4 regions of the Variovorax nivicola genome follow, and region 2 is predicted to be linked to each of the others. Evidence: predicted binding sites of a transcription regulator. Region 2 holds the regulator's gene; each other region holds the start of a gene.
The links. Region 2 encodes LexA, which represses DNA repair genes until DNA is damaged. Its sites were predicted from a motif close to ACTGTATNNNNATACAGT; they were not measured.
Positions count from the first base shown of each region.

Region 1 (3,693 bases), on a different contig from region 2:
TCCAGCAGGGCGCCTGCTCCATCGTGCAGGCCGACGTGGCGCGCGTGGGCGGCATCACGCCGTGGCTGAAGATCGCGCACCTCGCGGAAGCGCACAACATCGCGATGTGCCCGCACTTCCTGATGGAGCTGCACGTGAGCCTGTGCGCTGCGGTGCCGAATGCGCGCTGGGTGGAATACATCCCGCAGCTCGACGACCTGACGACGAGCCGGCTGCGCATCGAAGGCGGCCACGCGGTGGCGCCGGAGACGCCGGGGCTGGGCATCGAGTGGGATGCCGACCAGCTGAAGGCGCGGCGCAAGTTCACGCCGATCGTGGTGCGCGGCTGAGCCAGCCGGTCAGTCTGCTTCGAGCAGGTTGCGCAGCGCCTGCAGGTCGCGGGCGATCCACTGCGCATCGCGCTCGAAGGCCGCATCGTCCATGTGCGGCTGGCGCAGCAGCGTGAACTGCAGCTCGCAGGCGTCCGGCGCAACGCCGATCACGCGGAACGGCAGGTAGACCTCGGGCACGCCTTCGGGCGCGACCCAGTGGTCGAGCACGCCGAGATCGTTGCGCGGTGCGAAGCGCATGCGGGCCTCGCCGCTCTCGGGCGTGCGCACGATCCAGTGGTCGCCGTGCGGCACCAGCGCGCTCTTCGCTAAGCCGCTGGCCCAGTCGGGCAGCCGCTTCGGATCAGCCGCCAGCACATAGGCGCGGCGCCATTCGCACTGCACGCGCTGCGAGATGACGCGGGACTGCGCGGCATGGTCTTCATTCGTCGGTTTCATCGAAATCGCTCCTGAGTACCTTGGACACGATGGCGCCGGAGAACCCGCGCGCCATCAGGAATCGCATCTGCTTGGCGCGCTCCTTCGCGTCGGCGGGCGGCGCGTCGAAGCGGTGGCGCCACAGGGCCGTGGCGCGTTCGACTTCTGTTTCCTGCAGGCTGGCCACCGCTTCAGCGATGGCCTCGGGGGCGATGCCCTTGGCCTGCAGTTCCTGCTTCACCCGCAGCGCGCCCGAGCGGGCGGCGCGCTGGTTGAGCACCGAGGCCACCACGCGCGGCTCGCTGATGAAGTCCTTGGCGGCCAGCTCGTCGAGCGCCTTCGCCAGCGTGCCGGGCTCTTCTTCATGCCTGGCCAGCTTGCGCTCCAGCTCCGCGCGTGAATGTTCGCGCTGGCTCAGCAGGCGCAGTGCGCGGCCTTTGAGGGACGGGGCGTTGAATGCCATGCGGGGGTCGCTGGCGCGGCCCCCGGGGAGCCGCGCTCTGGCTTATTCGCCCTTGTCGGCCTTCTCGGCCTTGGCAGCCTTCTGCGGCTTCTCTGGCGTGGCGCCGGCATCGGCGGCCAGCAGCGGGATGCCCAGCGACTCGCGCACCTTGTTCTCGATCTCGCGCGACAGCTCGGGGTTCTCGCGCAGGAACTCGCGGGCGTTGTCGCGGCCCTGGCCGATCTTCTCGCCGTTGTAGGCATACCAGGCGCCCGACTTGTCGACGATCTTGGCGGTCACGCCCATGTCGATGATCTCGCCCTCGCGGCTGATGCCTTCGCCGAACAGGATGTCGAACTCCGCCGTCTTGAATGGGGGCGACACCTTGTTCTTCACCACCTTCACCTTGGTTTCATTGCCGATGGCTTCGTCGCCCTTCTTGATGGTGCCGATGCGGCGGATGTCCAGGCGCACCGATGCGTAGAACTTCAGCGCGTTGCCGCCGGTGGTGGTTTCGGGCGAGCCGAACATCACGCCGATCTTCATGCGGATCTGGTTGATGAAGATGACCATGCAGTTGGTCTTCTTGATGGTAGCGGTGAGCTTGCGCAGTGCCTGGCTCATCAGGCGGGCCTGCAGGCCGGGCAGCGAGTCGCCCATTTCGCCTTCGATTTCGGCCTTGGGCGTGAGCGCGGCGACCGAGTCGATGACGATCAGGTCGACGGCGCCCGAGCGCACCAGCGAGTCGACGATTTCCAGGGCCTGTTCGCCGGTGTCGGGCTGGCTGATCAGCAGGTCCGACAGGTTCACGCCGAGCTTCTGGGCGTATTGCACATCGAGCGCATGTTCGGCGTCGACGAAGGCGCAGGTGCCGGCCTGCTTCTGCATAGAGGCGATGACCTGCAGCGTGAGCGTGGTCTTGCCCGACGATTCAGGGCCGTAGATTTCGATCACGCGGCCGCGCGGCAGGCCGCCGACGCCCAGCGCGATGTCCAGGCCCAGCGAACCGGTGGAGACCACCTGGATGTCTTCCAGCGCCTCGCCTTCGCCGAGCCGCATGATCGTGCCCTTGCCGAACTGCTTTTCGATCTGGGCCAGCGCGGCCTGCAGGGCCTTGGCCTTTTCACTGTTGGCGACCGAGATGCTTGCGCCCTTGACGACTGCGTCCATGTGGAAACTCCTTGAAAATCAACGGTTTGTGTTGGGTTTCATCCGATCTGCTTTTAACTACAGGCTGGATGCTTGAACAGTAGTGTAGAGGCTCATAGGTTGGCGCAAACTCATTTTTTGGTCAGTTTGCTTTACCATCTGGCGCCATGGCCGAAGCCGCTTTCCCCACCGACCCCGATGCCTGGCGCCAGACCCACCTGGGCCGACTGCTCGGCCACGCCATGCGCCGCTTCGACGAGCGCGTGCTGGAGCTGATGGCGCACGACATCGACGTGCCGCTGGCGCTGTCGAACCTCGCGGCGCGCGCGCAGGTGAGCGCGGCGCATATCCACATCACGCGGCACCTGGCGCGCGAGGGCTCGCGCCTCACCGAGCTGGCCGAGCGCGCCGGCATGACCAAGCAGGCCATGGGCGCGCTGGTCGACCAGTGCGAGGCCTGGGGTCTGGTCACGCGCGGGCCCGATCCGCTCGATGCGCGGGCGCGGCGCGTACTCTTCACCGCCGACGGGCTGGCCTGGCTAGACGCCTTCCGCAGCGCGGTGACGCAGGCCGAGAGCGAGTTCCGAAGCAGCGTCGGCGACGAGATCGCCACCGTGGTAACGATTGGACTGGAAGCCTACACAGCGGGCTAGACTCGCCCCAGAGACAAATGTGAACGGCGCCAGTTTGGCGCCCGAACAGGCCGGAGGTGACGCATGCGGATTCTGATTGCCGAAGACGACCAGGTGCTGGCCGATGCCCTCCTGCGCAGCCTGCGCACCTCGGGCGCGGCGGTAGACCACGTGGCGAACGGCTCGCAGGCCGACACCGCGCTCATGACCCACGACGAGTTCGACCTGCTGATCCTCGACCTCGGGCTGCCCAGCCTGCACGGCATCGAGATCCTCAAGCGCCTGCGCGCGCGCGGCTCGCAGCTGCCGGTGCTGGTGCTCACCGCGGCCGACAGCGTCGAGGAACGCGTCAAGGGCCTGGACCACGGCGCCGACGACTACATGGCCAAGCCCTTCAGCCTGCAGGAGCTCGAAGCGCGCGTGCGCGCCCTCACGCGGCGCGGCATGGGCACCACCAGCAACGCCATCCGCCACGGCCCGCTGGTGTACGACCAGGCCGGCCGCGTGGCCACCATCGACGGCAAGATGGTCGAGCTGTCGGCGCGCGAACTCGGCCTGCTCGAAGTGCTGCTGCAGCGCGCCGGCCGGCTGGTGAGCAAGGACCAGCTGGTCGACCGCCTGTGCGAATGGGGCGAGGAGGTGAGCCTGAACGCCATCGAGGTCTACATCCACCGCCTGCGCAAGAAGATCGAGAAGGGGCCGGTGCGCATCGCGACGGTGCGCG
Region 1 covers NZ_JBPJZK010000004.1:364,196-367,888, forward strand. The annotation lists gene ACSFBF_RS18425 (mandelate racemase/muconate lactonizing enzyme family protein) at 1-329, shown strand, start outside; gene ACSFBF_RS18430 (SRPBCC family protein) at 339-767, opposite strand; gene recX (recombination regulator RecX) at 751-1,209, opposite strand; gene recA (recombinase RecA) at 1,252-2,358, opposite strand; gene ACSFBF_RS18445 (MarR family winged helix-turn-helix transcriptional regulator) at 2,505-2,990, shown strand; gene ACSFBF_RS18450 (response regulator) at 3,054-3,693, shown strand, end outside.
Region 1: recA (recombinase RecA) is a predicted target of LexA. The motif match lies at 2,405-2,422, and genes of this name have one in related genera.

Region 2 (3,693 bases):
GAACCTTCCGCCACTGCCACGCCGCGCTCGGTACAGGCCGTGACGTCGATGTGCCCGGCGACGCGCCCGGTCTGCGAGATGAGCTTGAGCTTGGGCAGCTTTTCGATCAGCTGGCGCGAGATATGGGTGCGCTCGCGGATCAGCACGATCACGTCGGCGTCCTTGAGGCGAACCGATAGTTGCCCGATGCCCTTCACCGTGTTGGTGTAGACCTTGGCCGCGTACGCGTCCAGCTTGGCGGCGCAGCGCAATTTGCGCACGGCGTCCTGGTAATCGTCGAGGATCACAATGTTCATGGCGTGCCATTGTGCCTCGCAGCATTGGAATGTCGTGCCTGTGAACGTTTGGATACCCACCCCCACAGCCGCTCGCAGGGGTGTTCGGGCTCAATGCAGGCGTGTCGAGCGCGGGGCCGTGGCCATGGTTTCGGCGGTTTCGAGTGCTGCGAGCCGGTCGAGTTCGGCGCAGACGTCGGCCATGCGGCCCGAGATCACGACGCGATTGCTGTGCTGCTGGCCTTTGCCGTCGACCACACGGACCACGCGCAACGGGCGCACCGGTGCCGTGGGCGTTGCAGCGCCGCTGGAGCGGGCGGTGCAGGCGGGGCGCACCGCTACATAGCGCAATCCGGCCGAGGTTTCAGCGGCGTCGAGGCGATCCCTGCGGTGAGGGCGGCGTGCCGGCATCAGGCGGCTGGCCAGCGATTGCAGCGGCATCCAGAAATCAGCGATGGCGAGGAGGGCGATTCCCATGTGAACTCCAAAAAAGTATGAGGTTGAACACAGGCAGGATTTCTTGAATCGGCCGCGACAGGGTGATGGCGACTCTTCGCCATACGCCCGCCACCTGTCGCTGCCGGATGGGGTGCTGTGGAACGCAGGCCTTGGGGCCTACATCAGCATGGTGTTGCGGATGAGCCCGACCGCGAGGCCTTCGATTTCGAAAGGCTCGCCGGGCTGGACGATGATGGTCGGATAGTCGGGGTTCTCGGCGTGCAACTCGATGACCTGTTTGTTGCGCTTCAGGCGCTTGACGGTCACTTCATCGCCCAGGCGCGCGACCACGATCTGGCCGTTGCGCGCTTCCTTGGTCGCCTGCACCGCGAGCAGGTCGCCGTCCATGATGCCGGCGTCGCGCATCGACATGCCGCGCACCTTGAGCAGGTAGTCGGGCTGGCGCTGGAACAGCGTGTTCTCGACGTAATAGGTCTGGTCGACGTGCTCTTGCGCCAGGATGGGCGAGCCGGCTGCGACGCGACCGATGAGCGGCAGCGCCAACTGGGCCATGCCTGGCAGCGAGAGCGAGAACTGGCCGCCCTCGCGGTGGCGCGTTTCGTTGAGCGAGCGCAGGGCGTCGCCCTTGAGGCGGATGCCGCGCGAGGTGCCGCTGACGAGCTCGATGACGCCCTTGCGTGCCAGCGCCTGCAGGTGCTCTTCGGCGGCGTTGGCCGACTTGAACCCGAGCTGGGTGGCGATTTCGGCGCGCGTGGGTGGCGCACCAGTGCGTGCGATGGCGCTCTGGATGAGATCCAGGATCTGCTGCTGGCGGGCTGTAAGCTTCACGGCGAACTGCATATGTGGTTCCTTGCGGCACTGGCTAGATATCCAGTACCTGTATTTTTAACCAGTTTTTAAAAGTTGACAAGCCATGGTCAATTCCTCCTCGCCTGAAGTGCGCCGTCGTGTGGTGGTTTTGGGAACGGGCGGCACCATTGCCGGCCGGGCAGCCAGCAGCGGCGACAACATCGGCTACACCGCCGGGCAGGTGGGCGTGGCCGATCTGCTGGGCGGGATCGAGGTGCCCGAGGGTGTATCGCTGGAAGCAGAGCAGGTGGCGCAAGTCGACAGCAAGGACATGTCGTTCGACATCTGGCAGCAGCTGGCCCGGCGCTGCGCGCATTGGCTGGCGCAGGCCGACGTGGCGGGCGTGGTGATCACGCATGGCACCGACACGCTCGAAGAGACGGCTTTCTTCCTGCACTCAGTGCTGGCTCCGTCCAAGCCCGTGGTGCTCACCTGCGCGATGCGTCCGGCCACCGCACTGGCGCCGGACGGACCACAGAACGTGCGCGACGCCATCAGCGTCGCCGCGACGCAGGGCGCAAGGGGCGTGACCGTTGTGTGCGCCGGCGCAATCCACAGCGGCGTTGACATCCAGAAGGTGCACACATACCGGCTCGACGCCTTCGCTTCAGGCGATGCGGGCCCGGTCGGCTACGTCGAGGAAGGAGAGGTGCGCCGTGTCCGGAATTGGCCCGAGGGATCGGCGTTGCCGGCGTCAAAGCTCTTCGGGGCGACCGCTGTGCAGTGGCCCCGTGTCGAGATCGTCATGAGCCATGCAGGTGCCAGCGGCGCGGTGATCGATGCGTTGCTGCAGTCCGGAGGAGCCGATCCCGTGCATGGACTGGTGCTCGCCGCCACCGGCAACGGCACCCTGCATCATGCGTTGGAAGTGTCAGCGCTCAAGGCGCAGGACGCAGGCGTCGCAGTGGTTCGCGCCACGCGTTGCACGAATGGACGCATCCTGCCGAAAGCCGGGGACCAGTTCCGCGATGCGGGCGCGCTGACGCCCGTGAAGGCGCGCATCGCGCTGATGCTGGAACTGCTGGGGTGAAAACAAAACGCCCCATTGAAGGGGCGGTCTGGGGGGATCAGATCAGGATCAGCTGCTCAATGCAGCCAGCGCACGCTGCGTGATCTCGTCGACCGTGCCCACGCCCTTGATGGCGCGGTACTTCGGCGCGGCGGCCGGATCGGTCTTGGCCCAGGCAGAGTAGTAGTCAACCAGCGGACGCGTCTGCTGGCTGTACACGTCGAGCCGCTTGCGCACGGTTTCTTCCTTGTCGTCTTCGCGTTGGATCAGATCTTCACCGGTCACGTCGTCCTTGCCTTCCACCTTGGGCGGATTGAACTTGACGTGGTAGGTGCGGCCCGAGGCCGGGTGCGAGCGGCGGCCGCTCATGCGTTCGATGATGTCTCCGAAGGGCACGTCGATTTCGAGCACGTAGTCGAGCTTGACGCCAGCCGCCTTCATTGCGTCGGCCTGGGGAATGGTGCGCGGGAAACCGTCGAACAGGAAGCCGGCGCCGCAATCGGGCTGCGCAATGCGTTCCTTCACGAGATTGATGATCAGGTCGTCGCTGACGAGGGCACCCGCGTCCATGACGGCCTTGGCCTGTAGTCCGAGCGGCGTGCCGGCCTTGACGGCGGCGCGCAGCATGTCGCCGGTCGAAATCTGGGGAATGCTGTATTTCTGGCAAATGAAGGCCGCTTGCGTGCCTTTGCCCGCCCCGGGCGCGCCCAGCAAAATTAGTCTCATGGTGTCCTCGGACGGTTCTTAGATTTTGTGTCGCGCCGAGCGTCGGCCCGAGGGCTGGGCAAGGCGGAGTTGCGTCGAGGATAGCACGCGTGCCCTCGAAGAATTCCCGCCGTCCGCGCAGGCATGGGAGCACCTCAGGCGGTGGGCGCGGCGGCGAAGACGGCGCGCACACGCGCCAGGTCTTCGGGCGTGTCGATGCCCGGTCCGGGCGCAACATGGCTCACGTGTACCGCGATGCGATGGCCGTGCCACAGCGCGCGCAGCTGTTCGAGCGCTTCGGTCGCCTCGACGGGAGCCGGCGGCAGCGACGGAAACTGCCGCACGAAACCCGCGCGATAGCCGTAGATGCCGATGTGGCGCAGCGGGGCAGGGGTG
Region 2 covers NZ_JBPJZK010000001.1:472,908-476,600, forward strand. The annotation lists gene ACSFBF_RS02205 (D-2-hydroxyacid dehydrogenase family protein) at 1-296, opposite strand, end outside; gene ACSFBF_RS02210 (hypothetical protein) at 387-752, opposite strand; gene lexA (transcriptional repressor LexA) at 891-1,574, opposite strand; gene ACSFBF_RS02220 (asparaginase) at 1,648-2,613, shown strand; gene adk (adenylate kinase) at 2,662-3,318, opposite strand; gene kdsB (3-deoxy-manno-octulosonate cytidylyltransferase) at 3,453-3,693, opposite strand, start outside.

Region 3 (3,693 bases), on a different contig from region 2:
AACCCGAACGCCAAGCGCATTGCCGAGCTGATGCAGGCCGATCTGGCCAAGATCAACGTCAAGGCCGAGATCAAGAGCTTCGAGTGGGGCGAGTACCGCAAGCGCCTGCAGGCCGGCGAGCACCAGATGGGCATGCTGGGCTGGACCGGCGACAACGGCGACCCGGACAACTTCATGTACACGCTGCTGGGCTGCGCCTCGGCCAAGTCGGCCAGCGGCAGCAATATCTCGAAGTTCTGCTACCAGCCGTATGAAGACCTTGTGGTGAAGGCCAAGAGCACGACCAAGCAGGCCGACCGCGACGCGCTCTACAAGAAGGCCCAGGTGATCTTCAAGGAGCAGGCGCCGTGGTTCACGATTGCGCACGCGGTGCAGTTGAAGCCGGTGCGCAAGGAAGTGGTCGACTTCAAGCTCAGCCCCTTCGGCCGCCACACTTTCTACGGCGTGGACATCAAGTAACAGGTGGCCGCGCCCATCGCCATCGTCGCGGCAATGCACGAGGAGCTGAGCGCGCTCCTCGCGCAGATGCCCGACGAGCAGCGCGTGCGCATTGCAGGGCGCGACTTCTGGGTTGGCCATCTGCATGGCCAGCCCGTGGTCGCGGTGCTGTCGCGCATCGGCAAGGTCGCGGCGGCGGTGACGGCCACGATGCTGCTCGAGCGATTTGCCGTTGGGGCCATCGTCTTCACCGGTGTCGCGGGCGGACTCGCGCCGGGCGTGAATGTGGGCGACGTGGTCGTTGCCACGCAGCTGCTGCAGCACGACCTCGATGCCTCGCCCATCTTTCCGAAGTACGAAGTGCCCTTGCTGGGCCTTTCGCGTTTCACGGCCGATGTGGCGATCAGCAATGCATTGGCGGGCGTTGCTGAAGTGACGCTGCGCGACCCGGTGGCCCTGGTGGGGCAGGAGGCCGTCGACGAGTTCGGCCTCCAGTCACCCAAGGTGCATCGGGGCCTGCTGGTGAGCGGTGATCGCTTCGTTTCGACCGCCGCCGAAAGCGAAGCGCTGCGCCTCAGCTTGCCCGACGCACTCGCGGTCGAGATGGAAGGCGCCGCGGTGGCGCAGGTGTGTCACGACTACGGCGTGCCCTTTGCGGCCATGCGGACGATCTCGGACCGCGCGGACGACGAGGCGCATGGCGACTTCGCGCGTTTCGTGGTGGAGGTCGCGAGCCGCTACAGCCTCGCGCTGGTCGATGCGTGGCTGGCCACGCGGCATTCCTGAAGACCGGCTACTTGAGCCAGCCGCGCCGGCGGAAGTACCACATCGGCACCAGCGCGCTCGCCGCCATCAGCACGATGGCATACGGATAGCCCATGGCCCAGTCGAGCTCCGGCATGAACTTGAAGTTCATGCCGTAGATGCTCGCGATCAGCGTGGGCGGCAGCAGCGCGACGCTGGCCACCGAGAAGATCTTGATGGTCTTGTTCTGGTTGATGTTGATGAAACCGACGGTCGCATCCATCAGGAAGTTGATCTTGTCGAAGAGGAATGCCGTGTGGTTGTCCAGCGATTCGATGTCACGCAGGATCTGCCGTGCCTCTTCGAACTGCTCGGCGTTGAGCATCTTGCTGCGCATCATGAAGCTGACCGCGCGGCGCGTGTCCATCACGTTGCGGCGGATGCGGCCGTTCAAGTCTTCCTGCCGCGCGATGGCGCCGAGCACCTCGCCGGCCAGCTCGTCGCTGACGTTGCCCGACAGCACCTTCTTGCCGGCGACTTCGAGCTCGTCGTAGATGTTCTCCAGCGTGTCGGCCGAGTACTCGGCGTCGGCGTCGAAGAGCTTGAGCATCACTTCCTTGGCGTCTTCGATCAGCCCCGGCGCGCGGCGCGCGCGCATGCGCAGCAGGCGGAACACGGGCACGTCTTCGTCGTGGATCGAGAACAGCACGCCGCGGCTGCGCAGGTCGGTGTTGTGCTGGTTGAGGATGAAGGCCACGCGCACGGTGCGTGGGTCTTCGTCGTCGTCGATCAAGAAGTCGGAGCGGATGTGCAGCTCGCCGTTGTCTTCCTCGTAGAAGCGGGCCGATTCCTCGATGTCCTCGTCCATCGCGTCTTCGGGAATGGAGAGGCCGTAGTACTGCTTGATCCATCGCTTCTCTTCGAGCGTGGGCGACTCGAGGTCGACCCAGATCGGCTGGAACTTGGAGAGCTCCTCGAGTGCCTCGATTTCTTCCTGAACGAGGCGGCCGTTGGCGAGCGTGAAGATGTTGAGCATTGGCTCACTCCCGGGAATGACTGAACGATGGGCGAGGGAGGGGCGCTTTCAATTCCCGGGCCCGACGTGCGCTAAGAAAAACGCGTCAGTGAAAGGGAGTTGAAAGCTGCCGAGACGGGGCGGTTTCCATTGGGAAGAATCTCCGGTTGCAGCGAGGCGCGATTATGTCACCGGCCACATGGCAGTGCGGTGGCTGGACTGGACGGGCATACAGTAAAGTCTGCCCCATGCAGACCGCTGCGCTCCCCGTTTTTTCCGCTGCCGCGAAGACCCAGGCCGAGCGCCTGGCCGCCGCGCTGAGCACGCTCAACGACGCGCAGCGCGCGGCGGTCGAACACGGGGTGGGTGCAGCCATCGGCGAGCGCGACGAGCGGCCGCTGCTCGTCATTGCCGGCGCCGGTTCGGGCAAGACCAGCACGCTGGCGCATCGCGTCGCACACCTCATTGCCGGCGGTGTCGATCCGCAGCGCCTGTTGCTGCTGACCTTCTCGCGCCGCGCCGCGCAGGAGATGGAGCGCCGCGCAGGCCAGGTGCTGGCACGTGTGCTCGGCCTGAAGTCGGAGGCGCCGCCCGCACTGCCGTGGGCCGGCACCTTCCACGGCATCGGCGCGCGGCTGTTGCGCGAGTACGCGCCGCAGATCGGGCTCGACGAGAACTTCACCATCCACGACCGCGGCGATGCCGAAGACCTGATGGGGCTGGTGCGTCACGAGCTGGGCCTGTCTTCCACCGTCAATCGTTTTCCGCGCAAGGGCACATGCCTGTCGATCTACTCGCGCTGCGTGAACACGCGCGCGCCGCTGGCCGAGGTACTGAAGGAGGCCTTTCCCTGGTGCGACGAATGGGAGGCAGAGCTGAAGAAGCTGTTCGGCGCCTACGTAGAGGCCAAGCAGCGGCAGAGCGTGCTCGACTACGACGACCTGCTGCTCTACTGGGCCGAGATGGCCGCCGAGCCCGCGCTGGCCGCGCACGTCGGCGCGCGCTTCGACCACGTGCTGGTCGACGAGTACCAGGACACCAACCTGCTGCAGGCTTCGATCCTGCGGGCGCTCAAACCCGATGGGCGCGGCGTGACCGTGGTGGGAGACGACGCGCAGTCGATCTATTCCTTTCGTGGCGCGACGGTGCGCAACATCCTCGACTTTCCGTCGCAGTTCACGCAGGCCGCGCGCGTGGTCACGCTGGAGCGCAACTACCGCTCGACGCAGCCGATCCTCGATGCCTCGAACCGCGTGATCGCGCATGCGGCCGAGCGGCATGCCAAGACGCTGTGGACCGACAAGCCCTCGGCCGGCAAGCCGCTGCTGGTGCTCGTTCCCGACGAAGCGGGGCAGGCGCGATGGGTGGCCGACAAGGTGCTGGCGCACCGCGAGGGCGGGCTCGCGCTGAAGTCGCAGGCGGTGCTGTTCCGCACCTCGACGCACAGCGCGGCGCTCGAGCTCGAGCTGGCACGCCGCAACATCCCGTTCGTGAAA
Region 3 covers NZ_JBPJZK010000006.1:14,180-17,872, reverse strand. The annotation lists gene ACSFBF_RS23750 (ABC transporter substrate-binding protein) at 1-459, shown strand, start outside; gene ACSFBF_RS23745 (5'-methylthioadenosine/adenosylhomocysteine nucleosidase) at 463-1,224, shown strand; gene corA (magnesium/cobalt transporter CorA) at 1,232-2,218, opposite strand; gene ACSFBF_RS23735 (ATP-dependent helicase) at 2,446-3,693, shown strand, end outside.
Region 3: ACSFBF_RS23735 (ATP-dependent helicase) is a predicted target of LexA. The motif match lies at 2,416-2,433, and genes of this name have one in related genera.

Region 4 (3,693 bases), on a different contig from region 2:
CATCGACCCGGAACAATGGCGGCTTTGCGACATACACGTGGCCGGCTTCGATGAGTTTCGGAAAGTGGCGGAAGAACAGCGTGAGCAGCAGCACCTGGATGTGCGAGCCGTCCACGTCGGCATCGCTCAGGATGCAGACCTTGCCGTAGCGCAGGCCGCTCATGTCGGGCGTGTCGTTGGGACCGTGCGGATCGACGCCCACGGCGACCGAGATGTCGTGGATTTCGGTGTTGGCAAAAAGCCGGTCGCGCTCCACTTCCCAGGTGTTGAGCACCTTGCCGCGCAGCGGCAGGATGGCCTGGCTTTCCTTGTCGCGGCCCATCTTGGCGCTGCCGCCGGCGGAGTCACCCTCGACCAGGAAGACTTCGTTGTGGCTGATGTCCTTGCTCTCGCAGTCGGTGAGCTTGCCGGGCAGCACGGCCACGCCGGAGCCCTTGCGCTTCTCGACCTTCTGGCCGGCGCGCTGGCGCGTCTGCGCGGCCTTGATGGCCAGTTCGGCAAGCTTCTTGCCGTAGTCGACGTGCTGGTTGAGCCACAGCTCGAGCGCGGGGCGCACGAAGCTCGACACCAGGCGCACGGCGTCGCGCGAGTTCAGGCGTTCCTTGATCTGCCCCTGGAACTGCGGGTCGAGCACCTTGGCGCTCAGCACGTACGAGGCGCGCGCGAACACGTCTTCGGGCAACAGCTTCACGCCCTTGGGCAAAAGCGAATGCAGTTCGATGAAGCCCTTCACCGCGGTGAACAGGCCGTCGCGCAGGCCGCTTTCGTGCGTGCCGCCGGCGCTGGTGGGAATCAGGTTGACGTAGCTCTCGCGCACCGGCTGGCCGTCTTCGGTGAAGGCCACGCACCAGTCGGCGCCCTCGCCCTCGGCGAAGTTGTCGGCGTTCTTGTCGGCATGGCCGCTGCCTTCGAACAGCGGGATGACGGGGTCGCCGTTGAGCGTTTGCATCAGGTAATCGCTCAGGCCGCCCTTGTAGAGCCACTGCTGCGTTTCCTTGGTCTTCTCGTTCGTGAGCGTGACGCTCACGCCGGGCATCAGCACGGCCTTGCTGCGCAGCAGGTGCGTGAGTTCGCCCATGGGCAGCACGGCGGTTTCGAAGTACTTGGCGTCGGGCCACGCGCGCACGGTGGTGCCCTGCTTGCGCTCGCCCGCTTCGAGCTTGCGGATTTCGAGTGCCTCGATCACATCGCCGGCACTGAAGGCCAGCTTGGCGGCCGAACCCTCCCGGTGCGAGGTGACTTCGAGCCGCTTCGACAGCGCATTGGTCACCGACACGCCCACGCCGTGCAGGCCGCCCGAGAAGCTGTAGGCGCCGCCCGAGCCTTTGTCGAACTTGCCGCCCGCGTGCAGCCGGGTGTACACGAGTTCGATCACGGGGGCCTTTTCTTCGGGGTGCAGGCCGAAGGGAATGCCCCGGCCGTCGTCTTCGACGCTGACGGAGCCGTCAGTGTGCAGGGTGACCTTGATCTTCTTGCCGTAGCCCGCGAGCGCCTCGTCGGCGGCGTTGTCGAGCACTTCCTGGATGATGTGCAGCGGGTTGTCGGTGCGGGTGTACATGCCCGGGCGCTGCTTGACGGGCTCGAGGCCCTTGAGCACGCGGATGGAGCCTTCCGAGTAGCCGGAGGATTCGGACGATGAATTGGGGGGAGTCTTGGGGGGAGTCGCCATGGGGGCGGATTGTAGTCAGTCGGCGCCAAACAACTGGATACCCATACAGGAGGCGCTCAAGAAGTGCTTTGATGCCCGGCACGCATTGAAACGCAGCCGATAAATCATCAATGGCTTCGGCCGCCAGCCTGACTGCCGGAGCAGGCGAGTCGTTACATTCGAAGTCATGCAATCCCCCGCCGCTCCCGCCCTCTCGGTCAAGCAAGTACTTTTCTGCGGGGCGATGATCGTCACGCTGTCGATGGGCATACGCCACGGCTTCGGGCTCTGGCTGCAGCCGATCACGCAGGCGCAGGACTGGAGCCGGCAGACCTTCTCGTTCGCGCTGGCTATCCAGAACCTCTCGTGGGGCATCTTCGGCGTGTTCGCGGGCATGCTGGCCGACAGGTTCGGCGCGTTCCGGGTGCTGATCGGCGGCTCGGTGTTCTATGCACTGGGGCTGTTCGGCATGGCGCATTCGCCGACGCCGCTGCTCTTCACGCTGAGTGCGGGCGTGCTGATCGGCGCGGCGCAGGCGGGCTCGACCTATGCGGTGATCTACGGCGTGATCGGGCGGCAGATTCCGGCCGAGCGACGCTCGTGGGCCATGGGCGTGGCGGCGGCGGCCGGCTCGTTCGGCCAGTTCCTGATGGCGCCCATCGAGGGGCGGCTGATTGGCCATCTGGGCTGGCAGACCGCGCTGGCGGTCATGGCGGTGCTGGTGCTGGTGATCATCCCGCTGGCCTTCGGCCTGCGCGAACCGAAGACGGCGGCGCTGGCCGGGCACCGCGAACAGTCGGTGCTGCAGGCAGTGGGCGAAGCCTTCCGCTACCCGAGCTTCGGGCTGCTGATGGCGGGCTACTTCGTCTGCGGCTTCCAGCTGGCCTTCATCGGCATCCACATGCCGACCTACCTGCGCGACCGCGCGCTGCCGGCCGAGGTGGCGGGCTACGCGCTGGCGCTGATCGGGCTGTTCAACGTGTTCGGCACTTACACGGTGGGGCTGCTGGGGCAGAAGCTGGCCAAGCGCAAGATCCTCGCGGCGATCTACTTTGCGCGGGCCGTGTCGATCGCGCTGTTCTTGATGGCGCCGATCTCACCGCTCAGCGTGTATGTGTTCTCGGCGGCGATGGGCTTCCTGTGGCTGTCGACGGTGCCCGCAACCAATGCGATCGTGGCGGGCATCTTCGGCGTGGCGCATCTGTCGATGCTCAGCGGCTTCGTGTTCCTGAGCCACCAGGTCGGCTCGTTCCTGGGCGTGTGGCTCGGTGGCTACCTGTACGACACCACCGGCAGCTACGACATCGTCTGGTACATCTCGATCGCGCTGGGCGTGTTCGCGGCGCTGATCAACCTGCCGGTGAAGGAAAGCGCCATTGCGCGCTCGTCGCCGCAGCCTGCGGGTGCCGCGGGTTGATCTATAAATCAGGGCTATGACTTCGCAAATGCGCCATCACATCGTCCACGCTGGCTGGCTGGCCGCCGCGCTGGCGGTGCTGGGCGGCGTGTTCGCGCTTTACGTGCACCCGGACTTTCTGGTGACGCTGGTCGATCAGATCTGGTCCTGCTTCTGAGGTCAGGCCGGCCATGAAAGACGCAGCTCCCATGCACGGCCTGTCCGCGCCTTCCGAATGGATCGTCCGCTGGTCGCACCTGCTCGCGCCCGGGGCCTCGGTGCTAGACGTGGCCTGCGGCGCCGGGCGGCACATGCAGTGGTTTGCGGGCCGGGGGCATCCGGTCACCGGTGTCGACCGCTCGCCCGAAGCCGTCGAGGCGGCCGACGCCTTCGGCCGCACCGTCGAGGCCGACATCGAATCCGGCCCATGGCCCTTTACCGGCCAAGCCTTCGGCGCCGTTGTCGTCACCAACTACCTCTGGCGTCCGCGCATGGTCGACATCGTGGACGCGGTGGCGCCGGGCGGCGTACTGCTTTACGAAACCTTTGCCGTGGGCAACGAGACCGTCGGCAAGCCCTCGCGCCCCGACTTCCTGCTGCAGCCCGGCGAACTGCTGGCGGCCTGCGCCGGCTTGCGCGTGGTGGCCTA
Region 4 covers NZ_JBPJZK010000003.1:765,057-768,749, reverse strand. The annotation lists gene ACSFBF_RS16350 (DNA topoisomerase IV subunit B) at 1-1,669, opposite strand, end outside; gene ACSFBF_RS16345 (MFS transporter) at 1,836-3,065, shown strand; gene ACSFBF_RS16340 (hypothetical protein) at 3,082-3,222, shown strand; gene ACSFBF_RS16335 (class I SAM-dependent methyltransferase) at 3,236-3,693, shown strand, end outside.
Region 4: ACSFBF_RS16350 (DNA topoisomerase IV subunit B) is a predicted target of LexA. The motif match lies at 1,702-1,719, and genes of this name have one in related genera.